Regions from separate parts of the Streptomyces sp. NPDC088252 genome, predicted to be linked through region 2. Evidence: predicted binding sites of a transcription regulator. Region 2 holds the regulator's gene; the other holds the start of a gene.
The links. The regulator HspR, encoded in region 2, represses chaperone genes until heat shock. The targets are predictions, from matches to a motif close to TTGAGNNNNNNNNNCTCAA.
Positions count from the first base shown of each region.

Region 1: lon (endopeptidase La) is a predicted target of HspR. The motif match lies at 2,254-2,272, and genes of this name have one in related genera.

Region 1 covers NZ_JBIURS010000010.1:47,723-59,056, forward strand. Annotated here, with positions in the region: gene ACIOHC_RS21555 (spermidine synthase) at 97-792, opposite strand; gene ACIOHC_RS21560 (rhomboid-like protein) at 1,137-2,000, shown strand; gene lon (endopeptidase La) at 2,295-4,718, shown strand; gene ACIOHC_RS21570 (polysaccharide deacetylase family protein) at 4,947-5,705, opposite strand; gene ACIOHC_RS21575 (lysozyme) at 5,932-6,789, opposite strand; gene ACIOHC_RS21580 (MarR family winged helix-turn-helix transcriptional regulator) at 7,018-7,515, shown strand; gene ACIOHC_RS21585 (hypothetical protein) at 7,564-8,349, opposite strand; gene ACIOHC_RS21590 (nitrate- and nitrite sensing domain-containing protein) at 8,714-11,334, shown strand, end outside.
Region 2 covers NZ_JBIURS010000002.1:296,578-307,911, reverse strand. Annotated here, with positions in the region: gene ACIOHC_RS05145 ((Fe-S)-binding protein) at 1-76, opposite strand, end outside; gene ACIOHC_RS05140 (sugar transferase) at 174-863, opposite strand; gene dnaK (molecular chaperone DnaK) at 1,331-3,172, shown strand; gene grpE (nucleotide exchange factor GrpE) at 3,169-3,810, shown strand; gene dnaJ (molecular chaperone DnaJ) at 3,904-5,088, shown strand; gene ACIOHC_RS05120 (heat shock protein transcriptional repressor HspR) at 5,090-5,536, shown strand; gene ACIOHC_RS05115 (helix-turn-helix transcriptional regulator) at 5,636-6,661, opposite strand; gene ACIOHC_RS05110 (5'-nucleotidase) at 6,745-7,092, shown strand; gene ACIOHC_RS05105 ((2Fe-2S)-binding protein) at 7,089-7,409, shown strand; gene ACIOHC_RS05100 (TIGR03618 family F420-dependent PPOX class oxidoreductase) at 7,535-7,939, opposite strand; gene clpB (ATP-dependent chaperone ClpB) at 8,211-10,811, shown strand; gene ACIOHC_RS05090 (MFS transporter) at 11,205-11,334, shown strand, end outside.

The DNA.
Region 1 (11,334 bases), on a different contig from region 2:
CAGGGTGTAACGGCTTCGGTGCAATGAAAGTGGCGGAGTGTCGGCCTTGTGGCGCTTGGCCCCGGGCGTCCGGGGGGCGCGGACACCCGGTGGGCGTCATCGGTCTGTCCGAAGTGCGAGATGAACCACGTCCGGAACACCTCGGGCAACGCTGACCTCTTCGGTTCTTACCCCACTGAATCCGGCATTCCGCAAGGCCTGTTCGAACTCGGCGGACGGTTGTGCGGACCACACTGCGAGAACGCCGCCGGGTGTCAGCCGCTCCCGGCAGTCCGCCAGGCCGGCGGGGGAGTACAGGCTGGTGTTGTCCTCGGTGACGGTCCAGTCGGGCCCGTTGTCGATGTCCAGGCACAGGGCGTCATAACGGTCCGTAGTCGTGTGCAGGTACGAGACGAGATCCGTCGTCAGGATCGCGGTCCGCGGATCGGCGAGCGCCGCCCCGGAGATCGCGGCCAGCGGTCCCTCCCGGTGCCAGTCCACGATCGCCTGCTCCCGCTCGACGACGGCGATCCGCCCCCACCGCGGCTCGTCGGCGGCCCGGACGAGAGAGAAGCCGACCCCGAGACCCCCGATGAGTACCGACGGGGCCGTCCGCCCGGCGGGCAGAGCGGCCAGCGCCGCATCGATCAGCAGCCGCTCGGAACGCCCGTCCGAGGTGTCCATCAGGAAGCACCCGTTGGCGATGATCTCGAAGTCGTCGCCCCGCTCCCGCAGCACGACCTCGCCGTACGGGCCTTCACGGCGGTCGAGTGTGACAGGGGCGAGGGCGTCGGGGCCGTGGATGTCGGGCATGGTGCGGATCTCCGGTGCGTGGCGGACACGGTCCCCGCCATCCTGTCCGGTCGACGCGGTCGGCGGCCAGCGTATTGCCGAGGGGTGCGCCGGTGGGGCGCCGCTCCGGGACGGCGCCGGTGGGGCGCCGCTCCGGGACTCGGGGGCGCGCCGTCGAGGAACGTGTCCCTCGGGGAGCGTAAGCGCATATAAGAGGACGGAAGAATGGTGTGGCCGGCACCCGGCGCGAAGGGATGGCCCGTTTTCGGCCACCTCATGTGGCTCACGCCATGGACGACGTGGGGGACGATCGCGGAGGGTAGGACGTTGTTCTGGGGGGCTTGTACGGGAAGGGGCCTCGCGCGGTGCATCAGGGTACGGACAGAGCGGCTGGCGAGGAACACCACGAGGCGCTACCGCTCGACGCCATACCGCGTCAGCGCCGCAAGGGAGAGGGCGCCCCTCCTCCGGCCCGGCAGGCCCCGAAGGCCCGCGATGCGCGCAAGGCCCGCGAGGCCCGCGAGGCGCGCAAGGCGCGCCGTCGGCTGCGGCTGCTGCCGACACCCACCGGCACCCCGTTCACCTTCGGCTATCTGCTGGTGCTCGTCGGTACGTCCCTCTTCATGGAGTTCGCCGACCAGGACACCGTCTTCGCGTTCCTGCGCGCGTCGAGCACGGATGTCGCGCATCTCGGCGAGACCCCGCTGCTCGTCCTGGCCGCCAGCGCCCTCTGGGTCGTCGGCGGGCTCACCTCGCCGTACGTCATCGGCTTCGCTCTCGTGCTGACCGCCCTGGAGCGTCGCATCGGGGGGTGGCGCACCGCCGGGGTGTTCCTGCTCGGCCATGTCGTGGCGACGCTTGCCACGGAGATCCCGGTCGGGCTGTCCGTGGTGGCCGGTCACCTGCCGGAGTCCTCGCTGCACCGGCTCGACTACGGCATCAGCTTCGGGCTGATGGCGAGCGTGGGCGCCCTCGCCGGGCTGCTCGTGCCGTGGCTGCGGGTGGTGGTGCTCGGCGGCGTCGGCGCGATGCTGCTGCAGGATCTGTTCGAGCTGAGCAGCCCCCTCACCGACTGGGGGCATCCGCTGGCGCTGCTGCTGGGTGTGGCCTGCTGGCCGCTGCTGCGCCGGGTCGTCGCGGCCAGGGGCGTGGTGATCGGGGGCGCGGGGCCTTCTCACCGTGCGCCGCGAGGTATTCGGCTGCCGGCCAGGGCGCCGGATCGTCGATGAGTATCGCCAGGACGGCCGGATCGGCGCAGGGCGTGCGGCCCGTGTGCGCGGCCACCCGCATCTGCAGGCGGCCCGGCCGGAGCGCCGACGGGGCAATCGACGACCTCCCATGGGACTGAAGCGGAGGGCCGCGAGGTTCACCATGTACAGGCCCGCGACCGGGACGGGCCCGCCCGATCCGTGCGCGGCGAGTGCCTCTCGGTGATCGCTCACAGCGAACGTGCCCCGGGGAACAATGGGCGGCTCAGGAGCATTGAGTCTTCATAGCTCAACTTGACTGCTGAAGGGGAGATCATGGCTACCGAGTCCAATGCGGTCACTCCGCTCGCCCTGCCTGTGCTGCCGCTCGACGACGAAGTCGTGCTGCCCGGGATGGTGGTGCCTCTGGACCTGTCCGACGCCGATGTGCGCGCCGCCGTGGAGGCCGCGCAGGCCGCGGCCCGCGAGGGCGGCGGCAAGCCCGAGGTGCTTCTGGTGCCGCGGATCGACGGGACGTACACCGGCACCGGCGTCATCGGCACCGTCGAGCAGGTCGGACGGCTTTCGGACGGAGATCCGGGCGCGCTCATCCGCGGCCGTGGCCGGGTACGGATCGGGGCCGGGACCAGCGGGCCGGGGGCCGCGCTCTGGGTGGAGGGGACCCGGGTCGACGCGGTCGTCCCCGACCCGCTCCCCGGAGCCGCGGCCGAGCTGGTCAAGGAGTACAAGGCACTCGCCACCAGCTGGCTGAAGAAGCGCGGGGCCTGGCAGGTCGTGGACCGGGTCCAGCAGATCGAGGACATCTCCGCGCTCGCCGACAATTCCGGATACTCACCCTTCCTCACCACTGCCCAGAAGGTGCAGCTCCTGGAGACCGTGGACGCGGTCGCCCGGTTGAAGCTCGCCATCCAGTGGCTGGGCGAGCACCTCGCCGAGCAGGACGTCGCCGAGTCCATCGCCAAGGACGTCCAGGAGGGCGTCGACAAGCAGCAGCGCGAATTCCTGCTGCGGCGCCAGCTCGAAGCCGTACGCAAGGAGCTCTCCGAGCTCAACGGGGATCCGGGGGACGAGTCCGACGACTACCGGGCGCGCGTCGAGGCCGCCGATCTTCCCGAGCACGTCCGCGAGGCGGCGCTGAAGGAGGTCGACAAGCTGGAACGTTCGTCCGACCAGAGCCCCGAGGGCTCCTGGATCAGGACCTGGCTCGACACCGTCCTCGAACTGCCCTGGACGGAACGGACCGAGGACGCGTACGACATCCGGGGCGCCCAGGAGATCCTCGACGCCGAGCACGCGGGCCTGCAGGACGTGAAGGAGCGGATCACCGAGTACCTGGCGGTCCGCAAGCGGCGTTCCGACCGCGGCCTCGGCGTCGTCGGCGGGCGGCGCGGCGGTGCCGTGCTGGCGTTGGTGGGTCCTCCGGGCGTGGGCAAGACCTCGCTCGGCGAGTCCGTCGCGCACGCCATGGGACGCAAGTTCGTCCGCGTCGCGCTCGGCGGTGTGCGGGACGAGGCGGAGATCCGCGGCCACCGGCGTACCTACGTCGGCGCCCTGCCGGGGCGTATCGTGCGGGCCGTCAAGGAGGCCGGTTCGATGAACCCGGTCGTCCTGCTCGACGAGATCGACAAGGTCGGCTCGGACTTCCGGGGCGACCCGGCCGCCGCCCTCCTCGAAGTCCTCGACCCGGCCCAGAACCACACCTTCCGCGACCATTACCTGGAGGTCGAACTCGACCTCAGCGACGTCGTGTTCCTGGCCACCGCCAATGTGCTCGAAGCCATCCCGGAAGCCCTGCTGGACCGGATGGAACTGGTTCGGCTCGACGGCTACACCGAGGACGAGAAGGTCGTCATCGCCCGCGACCACCTGCTCCCGCGCCAGCTGGAGCGGGCCGGTCTGGAGAAGGGCGAGGTGACGCTCGACGAGTCCGCGCTGCGCAAGCTGGCCGGCGAGTACACCCGTGAAGCGGGCGTACGGAACCTGGAGCGGGCCGTCGCCCGGCTGCTCCGCAAGGTCGCGGCCCAGCACGAACTGGGCGAGCGGGAGCTTCCGTTCACGGTCGCCGAAGCGGATCTGCGCGGCCTGATCGGACGGCCGCACCACGTCCCCGAGTCCGCCCAGGACCCGGCCGAGCGCCGGACCTCGGTGCCGGGCGTGGCCACCGGGCTCGCGGTGACCGGAGCGGGCGGCGACGTGCTGTTCGTGGAGGCGTCGTTGGCCGACCCGGAGACCGGGGCTTCCGGACTGACCCTGACCGGTCAGCTCGGCGACGTGATGAAGGAGTCCGCGCAGATCGCGCTGAGCTTCCTGCGGTCGCACGGCGCGGAACTGGAACTGCCGGTCGCGGACCTGAAGGACCGCGGCGTGCACATCCACTTCCCCGCGGGCGCGGTCCCCAAGGACGGCCCGAGCGCCGGTATCACGATGACGACCGCACTGGCCTCGCTGCTCTCCGGACGGCTGGTCCGCACGGATGTGGCGATGACCGGTGAGGTCTCGCTGACCGGACGGGTGCTGCCGATCGGCGGCCTGAAGCAGAAGCTGCTGGCCGCGCACCGGGCCGGGATCACCACCGTGGTGATCCCGAAGCGGAACGAGGCCGACCTGGACGATGTTCCGGCCGAGGTCCTGGACACCCTGGAGGTCCACCCGGTGACGGACGTCCGCCAGGTGCTGGAGATCGCCCTCGCGCCGGCCTCCGCGGTCAGGCCCGAGGAGAGGATCCCGGCCGCGGCGTAGCCGCCACGGCGTGACGGACGTGGCACCACGTGCGCGACCGGTACGGACGGCCCGCCTCCCCGGCAACGGGTGGGCGGGCCGTTCCGCGTGTGCCGGCGGGTCGGCCCGCGGAGGCCGCACGGCGAGCGGCGCACCGAAGGCCCGACGGCCGGCGACTTCCCCCGCGGCGCACGCCGGTATGGGCGTCGGCGCGGGTGCGGCTGGTGGGCCCCGTCGGCCGACAGGCTCTCAGGGGCGGTAGATCGTCCCCGGGACGGGCTCGGCGGGCGCCATCAGCTGCGGGACGGTGACAAAGGTGTAGCCCTGCTTCTTCAGCGCGTCGATGATGCCGGGCACCGCGGGCACCGTCCCCTTGTAGATGTCGTGCAGCAGGATGATGCCGTCCTTGCTCGCCTGGTCCAGGATGCGCTTCTTGATCAGCGCCGAGTCGGTGGTGGAGTAGTCCTTGGCAGTGGCGCTCCACAGGATCTGGGAGAGCCCCAGGTCCTTGCTGATCCCCGAGACGGTGTCGTCGGTACGGCCCTGCGGCGGGCGCATCAGCCGCGGCTTCTTGCCGGTGATCTCCGCTATCGCGTCCTGTGTCTTCTCCAGCTCGGCGCGTATCTCGGCGGGCTTCTTGTCCGTCAGGATCTCGTGGGACCAGGTGTGGTTGGCCACCTCGTGCCCCTCGGCCGCGAGCCTGCGCACGGTGTCGGGGTGCTTCTTGACGTGGTTCTTGCCCAGCAGGAAGAAGGTCGCGTGCACCTTCTTCTCCTTGAGGACGTCCAGCAGGTGCGGGGTGTCCTCGCCCGGTCCCGCATCGAAGGTCAGCGCTATGCACTTGGCCTTGCGGCAGTCCACCGGGCCGAAGGAGCCCTTGGCGTCGGAACCCGCGTCGCCACGCGCCGAGGCCGGTGCGGTGGTCTGCATGGAGCAGCCGCTGAGCATCAGGGTGAGCGCCGTCACAAGGGCAGCGGCCAACCCCGCACCGATCGACTTCGTCTTCATGGGCAAGGCGGGTCACTCCTCCGTGGCTGAACAGGTCGCACGATGTGCGGCGGAGAAGGACTATACACACGGCGTATACACCGGATTCATAGGGGTGCCCGGCGCCCGCTCGGGGGCCGAATGGCCCGGTCATGGGTGCGAACAGGGTGGAGCCCCCGGTGATTGGGTGGGTCACCGGGGGCTCGGTCGTGCGAAGCGGTGTGCCGCGCGGCAGCGGCCGGCCGGCTCAGCCGTTGGCGAGGGCCTGTACGCGGTCGAGCGCGCCGTTGAAGTGGCTGTGGTCGCCGACGTACGGGCCGGACGAGGTGTACTGCCACATCGTGTAGTAGCCCCAGCCGGCCGGGAGTTCGCCGACCGTGCTGTTGTACCGGGCCACCCACAGCGGGTTGGTGGCGCCGAAGCTCGCGTTGTTCCCGGTGCAGGTCTGCCACCAGCTGGTCGCGGTGTAAATGACCGCGTCGCGTCCGGTGCGCGCCTTGTAGGTGTTCACGAAGTCACGGATCCAGGACACCATGGCGGCCTGGCTCAGGCCGTAGCACTGGGCGCCGTACGGGTTCCACTCGATGTCGAGCGCGCCCGGCAGGGTCTTGCCGTCCTTGGACCAGCCGCCCCCGTGGTCCACGAAGTAGTTGGCCTGGACGGCGCCGCTCGTGGTGTTCGGGGTGGCGAAGTGGTACGAGCCCCGGATCATGCCGACGTTGTACGAGCCGTTGTACTGCTGGGCGAAGTACGGGTTCGTGTAGTAAGTGCCTTCGGTGGCCTTGGTGTAGGCCCACTTCACGCCGCTGTTCCAGAGGGTCGGCCAGTCGACGTTGCCCTGGTAGCTGGCGACGTCCACGCCTTCGGTCTGGGCGGCGAGGGTGTTGCGCGGCAGTCCGCCCTGGCCGTCGTGGGCGGCGACGCCCATGCCCATCGTGGCCGTGCCCCGTGCGGGCTTCTTGGCCGCGACGGCGGAGTCGTGGGTGCCCGCGGCGCTCGCCGCGCCGGGCAGGGTGAGGAGGAGGGAAAGGGCTGCGAGCAGGGTTCCGGCCGCCGCGAAGCGCGAGCGGCGGGACGTTCCGGATCCGGATCTGAGCACGGGCATGTGAGTGCCTCCGAGGCCTTGGTGGGGGGGACGCGCTGATCCCAGGGGGGCGCCGGGCGCACCCCTGTCGGCATGCCATGGTGTGGACATGCCATACATGACGCTACGCACGTAGACCTGTGCTGCGGAAGAGGGCCTGGGCGCCGCCGTTGGTCTACGCCTGCGAAATACTGGCCAAGCTGCGGCGATGACCAGCGGCGAAAGAAACTTTCAGCGGCAGGAAAGCTTATGAGGGGTGTTGACGTGCACGGGAGCGAAAGCGGTAGTGAACCCGGCGCGACCGGAGAAAGTGGTGTGGACCACGCATTCCTGGCCCTGGAGAGGGAGTTGGCCGTCTTTCTGCGGCGGGCGCGGGCCAACTCCGGGGAAATGGCGCGCGAGGTACACCCTGAACTGGAGGCCGCCGCGTACGGACTTCTCGTCCGGCTGGAGTCGGCCGGACGGCAACGGGCCACCGATCTGGCCGCCTACTTCGGCGTCGGCAAGGCGACCATGAGTCGTCAACTCCGCGCCCTGGAAGACCTCGGACTGGTGGCGCGCGAGCCCGACCCGGCGGACGGCCGCGCCTATCTCGTCCACCTCACCGCCGAGGGGCTGGCCCGCTATCGCAGCGTCCGCGACGCCCGCCGCGAGCGCTATGTGCGCAAGCTCGCCGACTGGGACCGGGTCGAGGTGGCCGAACTGGCCCGGCTGTTGCATCACCTGAACGCCCGCGCCGAGGGCTGACATCCGCACCGGCCCGCTCCGGGCGGCACGCCCCGTCCCGGTACGGCGTCACAGCACCGCGTAGACCGCCGTCGCGTCGTCGTGGGTCTTGCTGCGGCGCAGGCGCGTGCGCTCCGTGTCCGCGTCCTCCAGGGCCCGGACGCGGTCGACCAACCCCTGCGTCCCCTCCTTGCGGAGCACCCCGAGGCAGTCCGCCCAGTCGCCTTCGCGGAACATCTCGGTCCAGCGAGCCGCCCCGTCGGTCAGTGCGGCGAGCGCCCGCACCCGGCCGATGGGGGTGCGCCCGGTGACCGCACGGGCCGCCACGGACGGGTCCGCGGCGGCGGTGAAGAAGCCGCCCTCCTTGTTCCGTGCCTGTGCGTCGGCGATCGCCTCGTCGGCGAGCGTGCCCGGTGGCAGGCGGTCCAGTCGGTCGTCGAGCAGGGGGCGCACGCTTCCGTCGGGAGCCTCGAACAGCAGGACGGAATCGGACAGTACGAGGTGCTCGATCTCGCGTTCGTCCCAGCGCGCCATGACGACCGTCGCCTGCGGTGTTCGCACGTGAGAAAGGTCACACAGGGAGCGGTGCGCGTCGGCGGTGCGTCGAATGGACTCGGCCAGGATCTCCTGGAGGGTCAGGCCTCGCCGCGAACCGGACAGTTCGACCAGCGCGCCGCCGAGCCGTGCGGTGAACCACGGCACCGAGTGCACACAACCGTCGTCGCTCCTCGGCGGGGTCACCCCGTCGAGCAGGACCAGCGCCCCGCCCTGGCCCGAAGCGGGGACTGTCGTGGCCGCCCAGTCCTCGTTCGGGCGGTCGGGGCTGCCGGCGGCGGTGGCGAGTTCGATGCGCATGCGGTCAGTCTGCACGATGTCTTCACGGGCCCTGCATGGATCAGAATTGGCCTGTACCACCAGGTCAGGCGGGTGTCCCGAGCGGAAGGAATGGCTCCGGGCGGCGTGCGGGCGGGCATCCTGCCAAAGCCGGGGCGGAAGTTCCAGCCGAAGCTCCAGGTGTGCCGCACGCGCCTCGGGGGGAGACTTGTTCGTCAACTCCGGAGTGATGTTCACTCGTTCAGGTGGCGGAGTGGTTGATGCGCGCCCCCCTCTCAAAAGCACTGGAATGGTCAGAAGCCGTACAGGGGTCGGGGCGCTCGTTCACATGTGATCGTGCGTCACCTCTGCTTCAAGGGCGGACGAGTCAAGATTGCGAGCACCGGTGCAGAAGAAGCGGCCTCGGAGCAAGGGCAGCAAGCACAGCGGTTCCGGGGTGACGCCACCGGTACCCGCCGAGAGCGAGGGCACCCGGCGCACCGTGCGCGTACGCAGCCGGCTGGTCGCCGGTGTCGCGGTGGTCGGTATCACCGTCATCGCCGCGGGCGCGCCCGCGGCCCTCAGCGCCTCCTCGGACCTGAACGAGTCGCAGCGGCTGGTCACCCTCGCCGAGCTGAACCAGCAGGCCATCGCACTCGCCCACGCCCTCGCGGACGAGCGTGACGAGGTCACCGCCTACATCGCGGCCGGCCGTGACGAGCAGTCCGGCCCGGCGGCGAAGGGCAAGGGCGACTCCGGCAGCCGGAGCGCCCGCGTCGATCAGCAGGTGGACGAGATCAGGGACGCGGCCCCGGCCGCGCTGCGCCGCGATCTCTCGACCATCCCCTCGCTGCGCCGCGACGCGCTCAGCGGCAAGGGCTCGGCACTGCAGGCCCATCAGGCGTACACCGAGGTCATCACCAAGCTCCACGACCTCGCCGACGAACTCGCCGAGAAGACCCCGCCACGCGCCGCCGGGGCCACCCGCGCGCCGCTCGCGCTCGGCCGGGCCACCGAGCAGGCCTCCGCCACCCGCGGGCTGCTGCTCGCCGCGCTCTCCGTGCCCCGTCCCGTCACGACCCCGCAGATCGACCCGATCACCGGACTGCCCGTCCAAACCCAGGACCAGGGCAGCAGCAAGGACGACCGCACCCGTGACGAGCTGAGCGCCGCCGCCCAGCAGGCCCGCGTCGGCGAACTCGCCTCGCTCGCCGACTTCGACCAGGCCGCGGGCACCACCGCCCGCGACAAGCTGTCGTCCACCGTCACCGGCCCCGAGGTCGACAGCGCGGAGAAGTACCTCAACTCCCTCACCGACCGCCCCGAGCTGTCCGCATCCGACCAGCAGACCAACAGCAAGAAGGTCGCGGCGGCGCTCTCCGCCCGGATCGACCGGATGCGGGGCGTCGAGTCCGCCCTCGGCACCGCACAGGTCCAGCGCCTGGAGGAACTGCGCGACGACGACGTCACCGCGCTCGAACTGCGGATCGCGCTGCTCGGCGGCTGTCTGCTGATCGCCGTCGGCGTCTCCACCGCCGTGGCCCGCACCCTCACGCAGCCGCTCGCCGTCCTGCGGATCGGTGCCGCCCGCCTCGTCGCCGAGCCCGACAACGCCGAACCGATCCGCTACACCGGCCGCAACGACGAGTTCGCCCAGGTCGTGCGGTCCATCAACGCCCTGCACGGCAAGCTGCACGGCCTGCTCCACCAGTTCAACGGCCGCTTCGAGAGCCTGCAGAACGAGCGCGCCGAGCTGATCGCCGGACGCGAGGCCCTCACCGTCCAGCGCGCCGAGCTCCAGGTCCTGACCGCCGACCTGACGGCCCAGCTGGAGCGGCTGAAGAACACGGTCCACCACACCTTCGTCAACCTCTCCCTGCGCACCCTCGGCCTCGTCGAGCGTCAGCTCGGCGTCATCGAGAGCCTGGAGGAGAAGGAGCACGACCCGGACCGGCTGGCCACGCTCTTCAAGCTCGACCACATGGCCACGGTCATGCGCCGGCACAGCGAGAACATGCTGGTACTCGCGGGCGCCGAGCACGGACACGGGCACGCGGGTCCGATCCCGCTGGTCGATGTGGCGCGCGCGGCCGTTTCCGAGATCGAGCGGTACGAGCGGGTCACCATCCAGTCCCTGCCGCCGCACGCCCAGATCGCCGGTTTCGCCGCCGACGACCTCAGCCACCTCATCGCCGAACTCCTGGAGAACGCCACCTCCTTCTCGCCGCCGGACTCCCATGTCCAGCTCTCCGGCTGGCTGCTGGAGACGGGTGAGGTGATGCTCTCCGTCCAGGACGAGGGCATCGGGATGTCGGCCGTACGGATGGGCGAGCTCAACGCCCGGCTCGGCGACCCGACGCTCTTCGACATGGGTGAGGGGGACGACAAGGGGGCGCCCGGGGCCGGACTCGGCCTCCAGGTCACCTCGCTGCTGGCCGCGCGCCACGGCGTACGGGTCCAGCTGCGCGACCACAAGGGCAGCGGGGTCACGGCCGTCGTCGTCCTGCCCAAGGTCCTGCTGCCGAAGGCACCCCCGGCCGCCACACCGCCGCCGGTGACGGTACCCGGGGAAGCGCCCGCGCTGAATCTGCCGGGGTCGGTCGCCGAAGCCAACTCCAACGCCCTGCCGACGCGTACGCTCGCCCTGCCCGGCGACCCGCTGATCGCTGCGGCCGAGCAGACGATCCGCGAGTCCGGGGCCGCTGTCGAGCCCGAGGCCGGGCCCCAGCCCGGACAGGCGGCGGACGCCGTGCCCGCTCCGGCCGCCGCCGAGACCGAGGCCGAGACCACGATGCAGGTCCGGCTCCCGGTGGCGCCGGAAATCGCGGACGGCCCCGAGCCCACGACGCCGGTCCCGTACGTCATCGGTCCCGACCGCCATGAGCGCACCGTCGACGAGTCCGCGGAGCCCCGTACCGCCCCGGAGCCCGCGGCACACACCGCACCGGTCCCCGCGCCCGGCCCGGAGCCGTACACCGCTCCGGCCCCCGCGCCCGTCGCCGACGCCCTGCCGGGCCCCCGGCAGCC
Region 2 (11,334 bases):
GCGCGACGGCTCGGGCGATGAGCGCAACGCCGACCACAGTCAGCACCAGCGACACGATGATCGCGGCGAGTTGCATTTGGGGGCTCCTCGGGCCTGCGAGGGTGGGATCCAGCGTCTGCGGACACTGGGACTACTAAGCAGTAACTTAATCAGTCTGTGCTGACACTATCCACTTATTCCGCCGCGCTGTAGCCGGACCGGCGGTGATCTGTGTCGCTCAGGTGTGCCTTGCCGCGTCGGGTGAGTCCGCGGACCGCCCGGTGCAGCGGAGTGTGTACGGCTCTCGCCAGGATGGCGAGGTCGAGTCCCACCCAGTGGTGCTCGGCGTAGTGCTGGTCGAGCAGGGCGGGTTCGTCCCACGGCATGCCGGAGCGGGAGCGTACCTGTGCCAGGCCGGTGAGGCCCGGTCTCAGTTCCTGCCGCCAGTCTCTCGCGGCGGGGACGGTGACGGTTCCCGGGGGCTCCGTGGTGGCGGTGGTTGTGGCTGTGGGTCCGCAGGGGTCGGCGGAGTCGGTGGCCTCGGCGGCCTCGGCGGGTCCGGCGGGTCCGGCTGTCCCGGCTCGGGCCTCGTCCGGCGTCAGGGGTTCGGGGCCGACCAGGGACAGCTCTCCCCTTACGACGTGCGGCAGCCGGGAGAGCAGGTCCAGCCGCAGCCGGCGGGTGCGCAGCGAGCGCAGTACGAAGAGGTGACCGCCCAGGCCGATCCGGGGTGAGCGGGTCAGTACCCCGCCGGAGGGGCGTCGTGCGGCGAGGGCGAGGGCGCCCGCGGCGAGCAGGGGGGCGGCGAGAGTCAGCAGGATCGAGCCGAGGGTCAGATCCAGTACGCGCTTGGCCGACGGCCACTCCTGCTGTCGCAGGCGCATGCGGGCCGACGAGAGGGCCGACAGGAGGCCCGGCGGGAGAACCGGCGTGCCCGCCGGGGTGCGGGCGGTCGCGTGGGCCCGCAGGTACGCCGACATGCGGCCCGGCCCGCGGTCGGACAGGTGGCCCGGCAGGCGTGCCGCGGCGCGTGCCGGGATGCGGCCCATGGAACGGTCCATCGGCCGGCCCTGTCTCTGTCTCTGCATCGTTCGCGCCTGCCTGGGGTGGGGTGGATCGAGTGCCGGTTTTGTGTGGCTCACGGCAATTTGTGACAGAACGATCCCACGACGCGATGATGGGGGCGGGTTTCCCGGCCCGCGAGGGAGCCGGTGTCGTCCGGGATCATCCGCCGCGCGTCAGGTGCATGCACGATAGTTGAGTCGACTCGACTCAAGTCTGTTGACACTGGGACGGGCGTCATGCATCCTTGAGTCAGTTCCACTCAAGTAGTCAAGCTGGAGGAATTGAAATGGCACGTGCGGTCGGCATCGACCTGGGCACGACTAACTCCGTCGTCAGCGTTCTCGAAGGCGGCGAGCCCACCGTCATCACCAACGCAGAGGGCGCCAGGACCACGCCGTCCGTCGTCGCCTTCGCGAAGAACGGCGAGGTGCTGGTCGGCGAGGTCGCCAAGCGCCAGGCGGTGACCAACGTCGACAGGACCATCCGCTCCGTCAAGCGCCACATGGGCACTGACTGGAAGATCGACCTGGACGGCAAGAGCTTCAACCCGCAGCAGATGAGCGCCTTCATCCTGCAGAAGCTGAAGCGGGACGCCGAGTCCTACCTGGGCGAGAAGGTGACCGACGCGGTCATCACCGTCCCCGCGTACTTCAACGACTCCGAGCGTCAGGCGACGAAGGAGGCCGGCGAGATCGCCGGCCTGAACGTCCTGCGCATCGTCAACGAGCCGACCGCCGCCGCGCTGGCGTACGGGCTCGACAAGGACGACCAGACGATCCTCGTCTTCGACCTCGGTGGCGGCACGTTCGACGTGTCGCTGCTGGAGATCGGCGACGGCGTCGTCGAGGTGAAGGCCACCAACGGTGACAACCACCTCGGTGGTGACGACTGGGACCAGCGCGTCGTCGACTACCTGGTGAAGCAGTTCGCCAACGGCCACGGCGTGGACCTGTCCAAGGACAAGATGGCTCTCCAGCGTCTGCGCGAGGCCGCGGAGAAGGCGAAGATCGAGCTCTCGTCCTCGACGGAGACCACGATCAACCTGCCCTACATCACGGCGTCCGCCGAGGGCCCGCTGCACCTGGACGAGAAGCTCACGCGCTCGCAGTTCCAGCAGCTGACCGCCGACCTGCTGGAGCGGTGCAAGACCCCGTTCCACAACGTCGTCAAGGACGCGGGCATCCAGCTCTCCGAGATCGACCACGTCGTGCTCGTCGGTGGCTCGACCCGCATGCCGGCCGTCGCCGAGCTCGTCAAGGAGCTGACCGGTGGCCAGGAGGCCAACAAGGGTGTGAACCCGGACGAGGTCGTCGCCATCGGTGCCTCGCTCCAGGCCGGTGTCCTCAAGGGCGAGGTCAAGGACGTCCTGCTGCTCGACGTCACCCCGCTGTCCCTCGGCATCGAGACCAAGGGCGGCATCATGACGAAGCTCATCGAGCGCAACACCACGATCCCGACCAAGCGCTCCGAGATCTTCACGACGGCCGAGGACAACCAGCCGTCCGTGCAGATCCAGGTCTACCAGGGCGAGCGCGAGATCGCGGCGTACAACAAGAAGCTCGGGATGTTCGAGCTGACCGGCCTGCCGCCCGCCCCGCGCGGCGTCCCGCAGATCGAGGTCGCGTTCGACATCGACGCGAACGGCATCATGCACGTCGCCGCCAAGGACCTCGGCACCGGCAAGGAGCAGAAGATGACCGTCACCGGCGGCTCCTCGCTGCCCAAGGACGAGGTCAACCGGATGCGTGAAGAGGCCGAGAAGTACGCCGAGGAGGACCACGCCCGCCGCGAGGCCGCCGAGTCGCGCAACCAGGGCGAGCAGCTCGTCTACCAGACGGAGAAGTTCCTCAAGGACAACGAGGACAAGGTCCCCGGTGACGTGAAGACGGAGGTGGAGACCGCGCTCACCGAGCTGAAGGAGAAGCTCAAGGGCGACGACACCGCCGAGATCCGCACGGCCACCGAGAAGGTCGCGGCCGTCTCCCAGAAGCTGGGCCAGGCGATGTACGCCAACGCCCAGGCCGAGGGCGACCAGCAGCCGGGCGCCCAGCAGGCCAAGGCCGACGACGATGTCGTCGACGCCGAGATCGTGGACGACGAGAAGGACGCGAAGGGCGGTGCGGTGTGACCGAGGAGACTCCGGGCTTCGAGGAGAAGCCCGACGTCCCCTCCGGCGCCACCCCCGGCGGAGCCGAGCCGAAGGACGCCGCTTCCTCTCCGGAGGAGGAGGCGTCCCCGGACGGGGACGCAGCACAGACAGTCGGCCTGACGGCCCAGCTGGACCAGGTCCGCACCGCGCTCAGCGAGCGCACGGGCGACCTCCAGCGGCTCCAGGCCGAGTACCAGAACTACCGCCGCCGCGTCGAGCGGGACCGGGCCACGGTCAAGGAGATCGCCGTAGCGGGTCTCCTGTCCGAGCTCCTGCCCGTGCTCGACGACGTCGGCCGGGCCCGCGATCACGGCGAGCTCGTGGGCGGGTTCAAGTCGGTGGCCGAATCACTGGAGACGGTCGTCGCCAAGCTGGGCCTGCAGCAGTTCGGCAAGGAGGGCGAGCCCTTCGACCCGACGATCCATGAAGCCCTGATGCACTCGTACGCGCCGGATGTCACCGAGACGACCTGCGTGGCGATCCTGCAGCCGGGGTATCGGATCGGCGAACGCACCATCCGCCCCGCGCGGGTGGCGGTGGCCGAACCCCAGCCGGGTGCGGCAGCCAAGGAAGAGAAGGCAACCGACGAGGAGAGCGGTGGCACCGAGGAGGTCTGACATCCCGTCTGACCACCTCGCGGCCCACCGCCCGGCCATGCGACCGCCCACCGGGCCGGTCGCATGGCCGATCGTCCGGAAGGAGGGACGTCGATGAGCACGAAGGACTTCGTCGAGAAGGACTACTACAAGGTCCTCGGCGTCCCCAAGGACGCCACCGACGCCGAGATCAAGAAGGCGTACCGGAAGCTCGCCCGCGAGTTCCACCCGGACGCCAACAAGGGCGACGACAAGGCGGAGGAGCGCTTCAAGGAGATCTCCGAGGCGAACGACATCCTCGGTGACACCAAGAAGCGCAAGGAGTACGACGAGGCGCGCGCCCTCTTCGGCAACGGCGGCTTCAGGGCCGGACCCGGGGGCGCCGGCGGCAACTTCAACTTCGACCTGGGCGACCTCTTCGGAGGGGCCCAGGGCGGGGGCTCGGGAGGCGGCGCCGGTGGCTTCGGCGGCGGCGGTCTGGGCGATGTCTTCGGCGGCCTTTTCAACCGGGGCGGCACGGGGACGCGGGTGCAGCCGCGCCGCGGCCAGGACATCGAGTCCGAGGTGACGCTCAGCTTCACCGAGGCGGTCGACGGGGCCACGGTCCCGTTGCGGATGTCCAGCCAGGCGCCCTGCAAGGCGTGCTCCGGCACCGGTGACAAGAACGGCACCCCCAGGGTCTGCCCGACCTGTCTCGGTACCGGCCAGGTGTCGCGCGGCACCGGCGGCGGTTTCTCGCTCACCGATCCCTGCGTGGACTGCAAGGGCCGGGGCCTCATCGCCCAGGACCCCTGCGACGTCTGCAAGGGCAGCGGACGGGCGAAGTCCTCCCGGACCATGCAGGTCAGGATTCCGGCGGGCGTCTCGGACGGCCAGCGGATCCGGCTGCGCGGAAAGGGCGGTCCGGGCGAGCGCGGTGGACCGGCCGGCGATCTGTACGTCGTGGTCCATGTCGACGCCCACCCGGTCTTCGGCCGCAAGGGCGACAACCTCACGGTCACCGTGCCCGTCGACTTCACGGAGGCGGCGCTCGGCGGCGAGGTGAAGGTGCCCACGCTCGGCGGTCCGCCGGTCACTCTGAAACTGCCGGCCGGCACCCCCAACGGGCGCACGATGCGCGCCCGCGGCAAGGGCGCCGTACGCAAGGACGGCACCAGGGGCGACCTGCTGGTCACCGTCGAGGTGACGGTGCCCAGGGACCTCAACGCCGAGGCCAGGGACGCACTGGAGGCCTACCGCAAGGCGACCGCGGGCCACGACCCGCGGGCGGAGCTGTTCCAGGCAGCGAAGGGAGCTTGAGGTGGACGGCCGACGACGCAATCCGTACGAACTGACCGATGAATCACCGGTGTACGTGATCTCGATCGCGGCCCAGCTCTCGGGCCTCCATCCGCAGACACTGCGCCAGTACGACCGTCTCGGTCTGGTCTCCCCCGACCGCACGGCCGGGCGTGGCAGGCGCTACTCGGCCCGCGACATCGAGCTGTTGCGTACCGTGCAGCAGCTGTCGCAGGACGAGGGCATCAACCTCGCCGGCATCAAGCGCATCATCGAACTGGAGAACCAGGTCGCGGCGCTCCAGCAGCGCGTCGCCGAACTCTCGGCGGCCGTGGACGGGGCGGCGGTGGCCATGCAGCAGCGCGAGGCCCAGGTGCATGCCTCGTACCGCCGCGACCTGGTGCCGTATCAGGACGTGCAGCAGACCAGCGCGTTGGTGGTCTGGCGGCCGAAGCGGCCGAAGGACTGAGCGGGCTCGACGCACCCGCACGACGCGCGAGGCCCGCCACCCGGTGGAGAACGGGTGGCGGGCCTCGCCCGTGTCCGCGCCCCCGACTCACGGAGGGCGTCAGAGTGCGTCGCGATCCGTGTCGTGGTCCAGGATTCCCGACTGCGCGATGAGGTAACCGAGTTGGGTGCGGCTGCCGCTGCCGAGTGCGGCATTCAGTTTGGCGATGTGCGCGCGGCAGGTGCGTACGTTCATCCCGAGGCGACGGGCGATGGAGTCGTCGACGTTTCCCTCGACGAGGAGCTGGGCGATGGAGCGCTGGACTCCGCTGATGCCCTTGGGCGCCTGTTCGTACTTGATCTCTTCGAGGAGTGGCTGCGCGCGGGTCCACAACTGCTCGAATACCTTCACCAGATACTCGACCAGCCCGGGGTGGCGCAGTTCCAGGGCGACTTGGCGGTCGTCCTGAGCCGGGATGAAGGCGACCGTCCGGTCGAAGATGATGAGGCGCTCTATGAGTTCTTCGAGGGTCCGGATCTCGACCTTGCCCTCGGCCAGACGTTCCGCGTAGGCAAGGGTTCCAGGGCTGTGCCGGGCCGTGTGCTGGTAGAGCGTGCGGATGCTGACACCGCGGTCCACCACCGAGAGGCCTCGTTCCAGGGCCTCGCTGAGGCGGTCCTCGCTCCGCCCGCCCCCGGGTTGGACGGTGAGGACTTCGGTGCGGCACTCGGCAGTGGCGAGATCCAGTGCCGCGTTGATCCGGTTGACCCCCTCCAGCACCGTGATGGCGTGGGTCGTCGTCGGGTCCTGGGCGCTGATGTCCATGAACGGTTCGAATGCTTCGGCCAGTTCGACGGAGTGCCGTCGGCGTTCCTGGATCTCGCGCTCTATGGGGTGAAGGCGCTGCGCCAGGGCGGCGGACGGCGGGACCGGACGGAGCCAGTCGGAGTCGTCGGGGTCCGGGTGCAGGAGCGTGAAGTCCATCAGGCAGGGCGCGGAGTCCACTTCGCTGCGAGCGATGCGACCGGAGCGAAGTGCGCTGGCGTAGAGGTGTTTTCCGGCGTCGCACAGTTCGGTGATCGCATGAGGATGTGCCTGTTTTGTGTCTCTTGTGGTCATACCTTCACCCCCCAGGTTCCTGAACATGCAAGAACATGATGCATTGACTCGGTGGTGTTAGCGCGCCCAGGTGAGACATCGTCTTAGGTGCGGGGGAGAAGAATCCACAAGTGAGGACGAAGCTGACTATGTATAAGCGAGTGCTTCGCTCGGTGCTTGCCGCCTCGTTCGTCGCGGCTTTGGGCCTTGGAGCAGTGGGTGCCGGCGACATTGCGTGGAACGCCGAGGCGGCAGCCGTGCCGGGTGACATCGCGTGGAGCGTCGAGGCGGCGCCCGCGCCTGGTGACATCGCCTGGGGCACACCGACCTCTGTGCCTGGTGACATCGCCTGGGTCACGCCGGCCTCCGCGCCGGACGACATCGCCTGGATCGCCCCGGGTGACATCGCGTGGAACATCGAGGCAGCGGCCGCGCCCGGTGACATCGCCTGGTCCGAACCGACTCAATCGGGCGCATGACCATCCCGCCGGACGACCGAACCTTCCGGCGCGAGATGGCCACGGCCTACCGATCAGGCTGGCATTTCATCGATCTCGTCACGGCCATCCCCCGCTGTGGCGACTCGCTGATGGTCACTCTGTTCGGCGACCCCATCGTTGTCGCACGTGAAGAAGACGACGAAGTACGCGCCTACCGGTGCCTCCGCAAGCCGCGGGGAGCCCCGCAGCCCGTCCGCTGCGCGATCCGGTACGACATGATCTTCGTCAACCTCGACCGGCGGGACCACCAGCTGTTCGAGCCAGAGACTATCTCCGCCACCCCCCGCAGTGCCTGAGCGATCCCCCGTCGTTACACGTCGCTCAGTCACTCCCCCACACAACGGCGCCATCGTGACCTGAACACGGTGGCGCCGTTGTGCTGCCCGGAGTCCTGTGCTGCCGGGGGTTCTCGCGGTCTCCCTCACGCCCTGCCGAGCGCCCGGTCCAGGGCGATCTCCATGACGACGCGGTCCGGGTTGGGCGACGGCGTGCGCCCGTAGCGTTCCGCGTAGCGGCGTACCGCGTCGGCGACCACCTCCGGCTCCGTGCGGACCGTCGCGCGGCCCTCCAGCGTCGCCCAGCGGCGCCGGTCGACCTGGCAGACCGCGACCCGGGCGCCGTCCGGTCCCGCCGCCAGGACGTTGGCGACCTTCCGCCTGCCCTTGCTGGTGATGATCCGGGCCAGCCCGGCCTCGGGGTCGTACGTCACGCCCACCGGCGCCACGTGCGGCGTGCCGTCGGGACGGAGTGTGGTCAGGGTGCACAGGTGGTGCTCGCGCCAGAACGCGAGGTACTCGGGATCGGGGTTCGTCACGTCGACTGCCATGGCTACAGCGTAGGCAGCGCGGGCCGGCCCCTGCGGTGGCGCGGGCCCGACCCGGCCGGTTGACTCGGTCGGGGCGGAAGCGGACTGCGGACTGCGGGGAGCCGAGGGCCGAGGGCCGAGGGTCGGGCGGGGGCAGGGCAGGGGCGGCGGGTGGGAACAGGGATGCCGGACAGGTGTGATGTGAGGTTGAGTGGAATAGACTCAACTTTGTACACGTTGACCTAGTCAGTGTTGTGGAGAGACCAGTCGACGCAAGGAGGAGAAAGCGCACGTGGACGCCGAGCTGACCAACAAGAGCCGTGACGCCATCAACGTGGCCACCAGCAGGGCCGTGAAGGACGGGCACCCCGATCTGACCCCCGGGCATCTGCTGCTCGCGCTGCTCGCGGGCGAGGACAACGAGAACATCGTCGATCTGCTCGCCTCCGTCGAGGCCGACCAGCTCGTCGTACGCAGCGAGACCGAGCGGCTGCTGGGTGCGCAGCCCAGCGTCACCGGGTCGACCGTCGCCCCGCCGCAGCCCAACCGCGAGCTGCTCGCCGTCATCGCGGACGCCGCGCAGCGCGCGAAGGAGCTCGGCGACGACTACATCTCCACCGAGCACCTGCTGATCGGCATCGCCGCCGTGGGCGGCCGGGTCGGTGAGATCCTGAGTGATCAGGGGGCCAGTGCGAAGAGGCTGCTGGACGCGTTCGAGAAGAACAGGGGAGGGCGCCGGGTGACCACACCCGACCCGGAGGGCCAGTACAAGGCCCTGGAGAAATTCGGTACGGACTTCACGGCGGCCGCGCGCGAGGGCAAGCTCGACCCGGTCATCGGACGGGACCAGGAGATCCGCCGCGTCGTCCAGGTCCTGTCCCGCCGCACCAAGAACAACCCCGTGCTCATCGGTGAGCCCGGCGTCGGCAAGACGGCCGTCGTGGAAGGGCTCGCCCAGCGCATCGTCAAGGGCGACGTCCCCGAGTCCCTGCGCAACAAGCGCCTCGTCTCGCTCGACCTCGGCGCGATGGTCGCGGGCGCGAAGTACCGCGGAGAGTTCGAGGAACGGCTCAAGACCGTCCTCTCCGAGATCAAGGAGAGCGACGGGCAGATCATCACCTTCATCGACGAGCTGCACACCGTCGTCGGCGCGGGCGCCGGCGGCGACTCCGCCATGGACGCCGGCAACATGCTCAAGCCGATGCTGGCCCGCGGCGAGCTCCGCATGGTCGGCGCGACGACGCTCGACGAGTACCGCGAGCGGATCGAGAAGGACCCCGCCCTGGAGCGCCGCTTCCAGCAGGTCCTGGTGGCGGAGCCGAGCGTCGAGGACACCATCGCGATCCTGCGCGGTCTCAAGGGCCGTTACGAGGCCCACCACAAGGTCTCCATCGCGGACTCCGCCCTGGTGGCCGCCGCGACCCTGTCCGACCGCTACATCACCTCCCGCTTCCTTCCCGACAAGGCCATCGACCTGGTCGACGAGGCGGCGTCCCGGCTGCGCATGGAGATCGACTCCTCGCCCGTCGAGATCGACGAGCTCCAGCGCGCCGTCGACCGCCTCCACATGGAGGAGCTGGCCCTCAAGAACGAGACCGACCCCGGCTCCAGGCAGCGCCTGGAGAAGCTCCGCCGCGACCTCGCCGACAAGGAGGAGGAGCTGCGCGGCCTCACCGCCCGCTGGGAGAAGGAGAAGCAGGGCCTCAACCGCGTCGGTGAGCTGAAGGAACGCCTCGACGAACTGCACGGCCAGGCCGAACGCGCCCAGCGCGACGGCGACTTCGACACCGCCTCCAAGCTGCTGTACGGGGAGATCCCCGGCCTGGAGCGGGAGCTGGCGGAGGCGTCCGAGGCCGAGCAGGAGGCCGCCAAGGACACGATGGTGAAGGAGGAGGTCGGCCCGGACGACATCGCCGATGTCGTCGGCTCCTGGACCGGCATCCCGGCCGGGCGTCTGCTGGAGGGCGAGACCCAGAAGCTGCTCCGCATGGAGGACGAGCTGGGCAAGCGCCTCATCGGGCAGACCGAGGCCGTGCGCGCCGTGTCGGACGCGGTGCGCCGTACCCGCGCCGGAATCGCCGACCCCGACCGGCCCACCGGATCGTTCCTCTTCCTCGGTCCGACCGGTGTCGGCAAGACGGAGCTCGCGAAGGCGCTCGCCGACTTCCTGTTCGACGACGAGCGGGCCATGGTCCGCATCGACATGAGCGAGTACGGCGAGAAGCACAGTGTGGCGCGGCTCGTCGGCGCTCCGCCCGGATACGTCGGCTACGAGGAGGGCGGCCAGCTCACGGAGGCGGTCCGCCGCCGCCCGTACAGCGTGGTGCTGCTGGACGAGGTCGAGAAGGCACACCCCGAGGTCTTCGACATCCTGCTCCAGGTCCTGGACGACGGCCGGCTCACCGACGGACAGGGCCGGACGGTCGACTTCCGTAACACCATCCTGATCCTGACCTCCAACCTCGGCAGCCAGTTCCTGATGGATCCCCTGACCGAGCCCGAGGTGAAGAAGGAGCAGGTCCTGGAGGTCGTACGGGCCTCGTTCAAGCCGGAGTTCCTCAACCGGCTCGACGACCTGGTGGTCTTCTCCGCGCTGTCCGGCGACGAGCTCTCGCACATCGCGAAGCTCCAGATCGACCGGCTCGCCGGGCGCCTGGCCGAACGTCGGCTCACCCTCGACGTCACCCCGGCCGCCCTGGCCTGGCTGGCCGAGGAGGGCAACGACCCGGCGTACGGCGCCCGGCCGCTGCGCCGGCTCATCCAGACGTCGATCGGCGACCGGCTCGCGAAGGAGATCCTCGCGGGCGAGGTCAAGGACGGGGACACCGTCCGGGTGGACCGGGTCGGCGACGGCCTGCTCGTCGGGCCCGCGACCTCGGGGAAGACCTTGTAGCCGGCGCACAGCCTGTTCGATGTCGTGTCCCCGGCCGGAAGACCACGTGTTCCGGCCGGGGACCAGGGGCTGTCCCGCAGTCGTCTGCGCCGCAGTGCGATCGACGAAGAATTGCGGTGATTTCGGGAGAACGGAATACCGGCCGCCGTCATCGATGATCCAGTGTTCAACATCGATATTGAGCCAAACGCTTCGCCCCGCGTCGGGGGGTGGGATCGCGTTGTCCTGCTCCGTCCCGGGCCGTATCGCCCGCCTCTGACAAGGGGCGTCCGCTCGGGCACCCGAAGTGCCCGCCCAGCGGCATGCGAGTAATCAGGACACCTCGGGTGGCCCGTCGTGACCTGCCCACAAGCAGGATTAGAGGCCGAATTCGGCAGCCGGTAGCGTGCCCGCATGAACGAGCAGATAGGCGATGAGATAAAACCGGGGCCCAAAAAGCCCAGATCTGACAATCTCTTTCACCTTGGCGAATTCCGTACCCTTTGGGCTGCTTATGCTCAGTCGATCCTGGGCGACCAGTTGG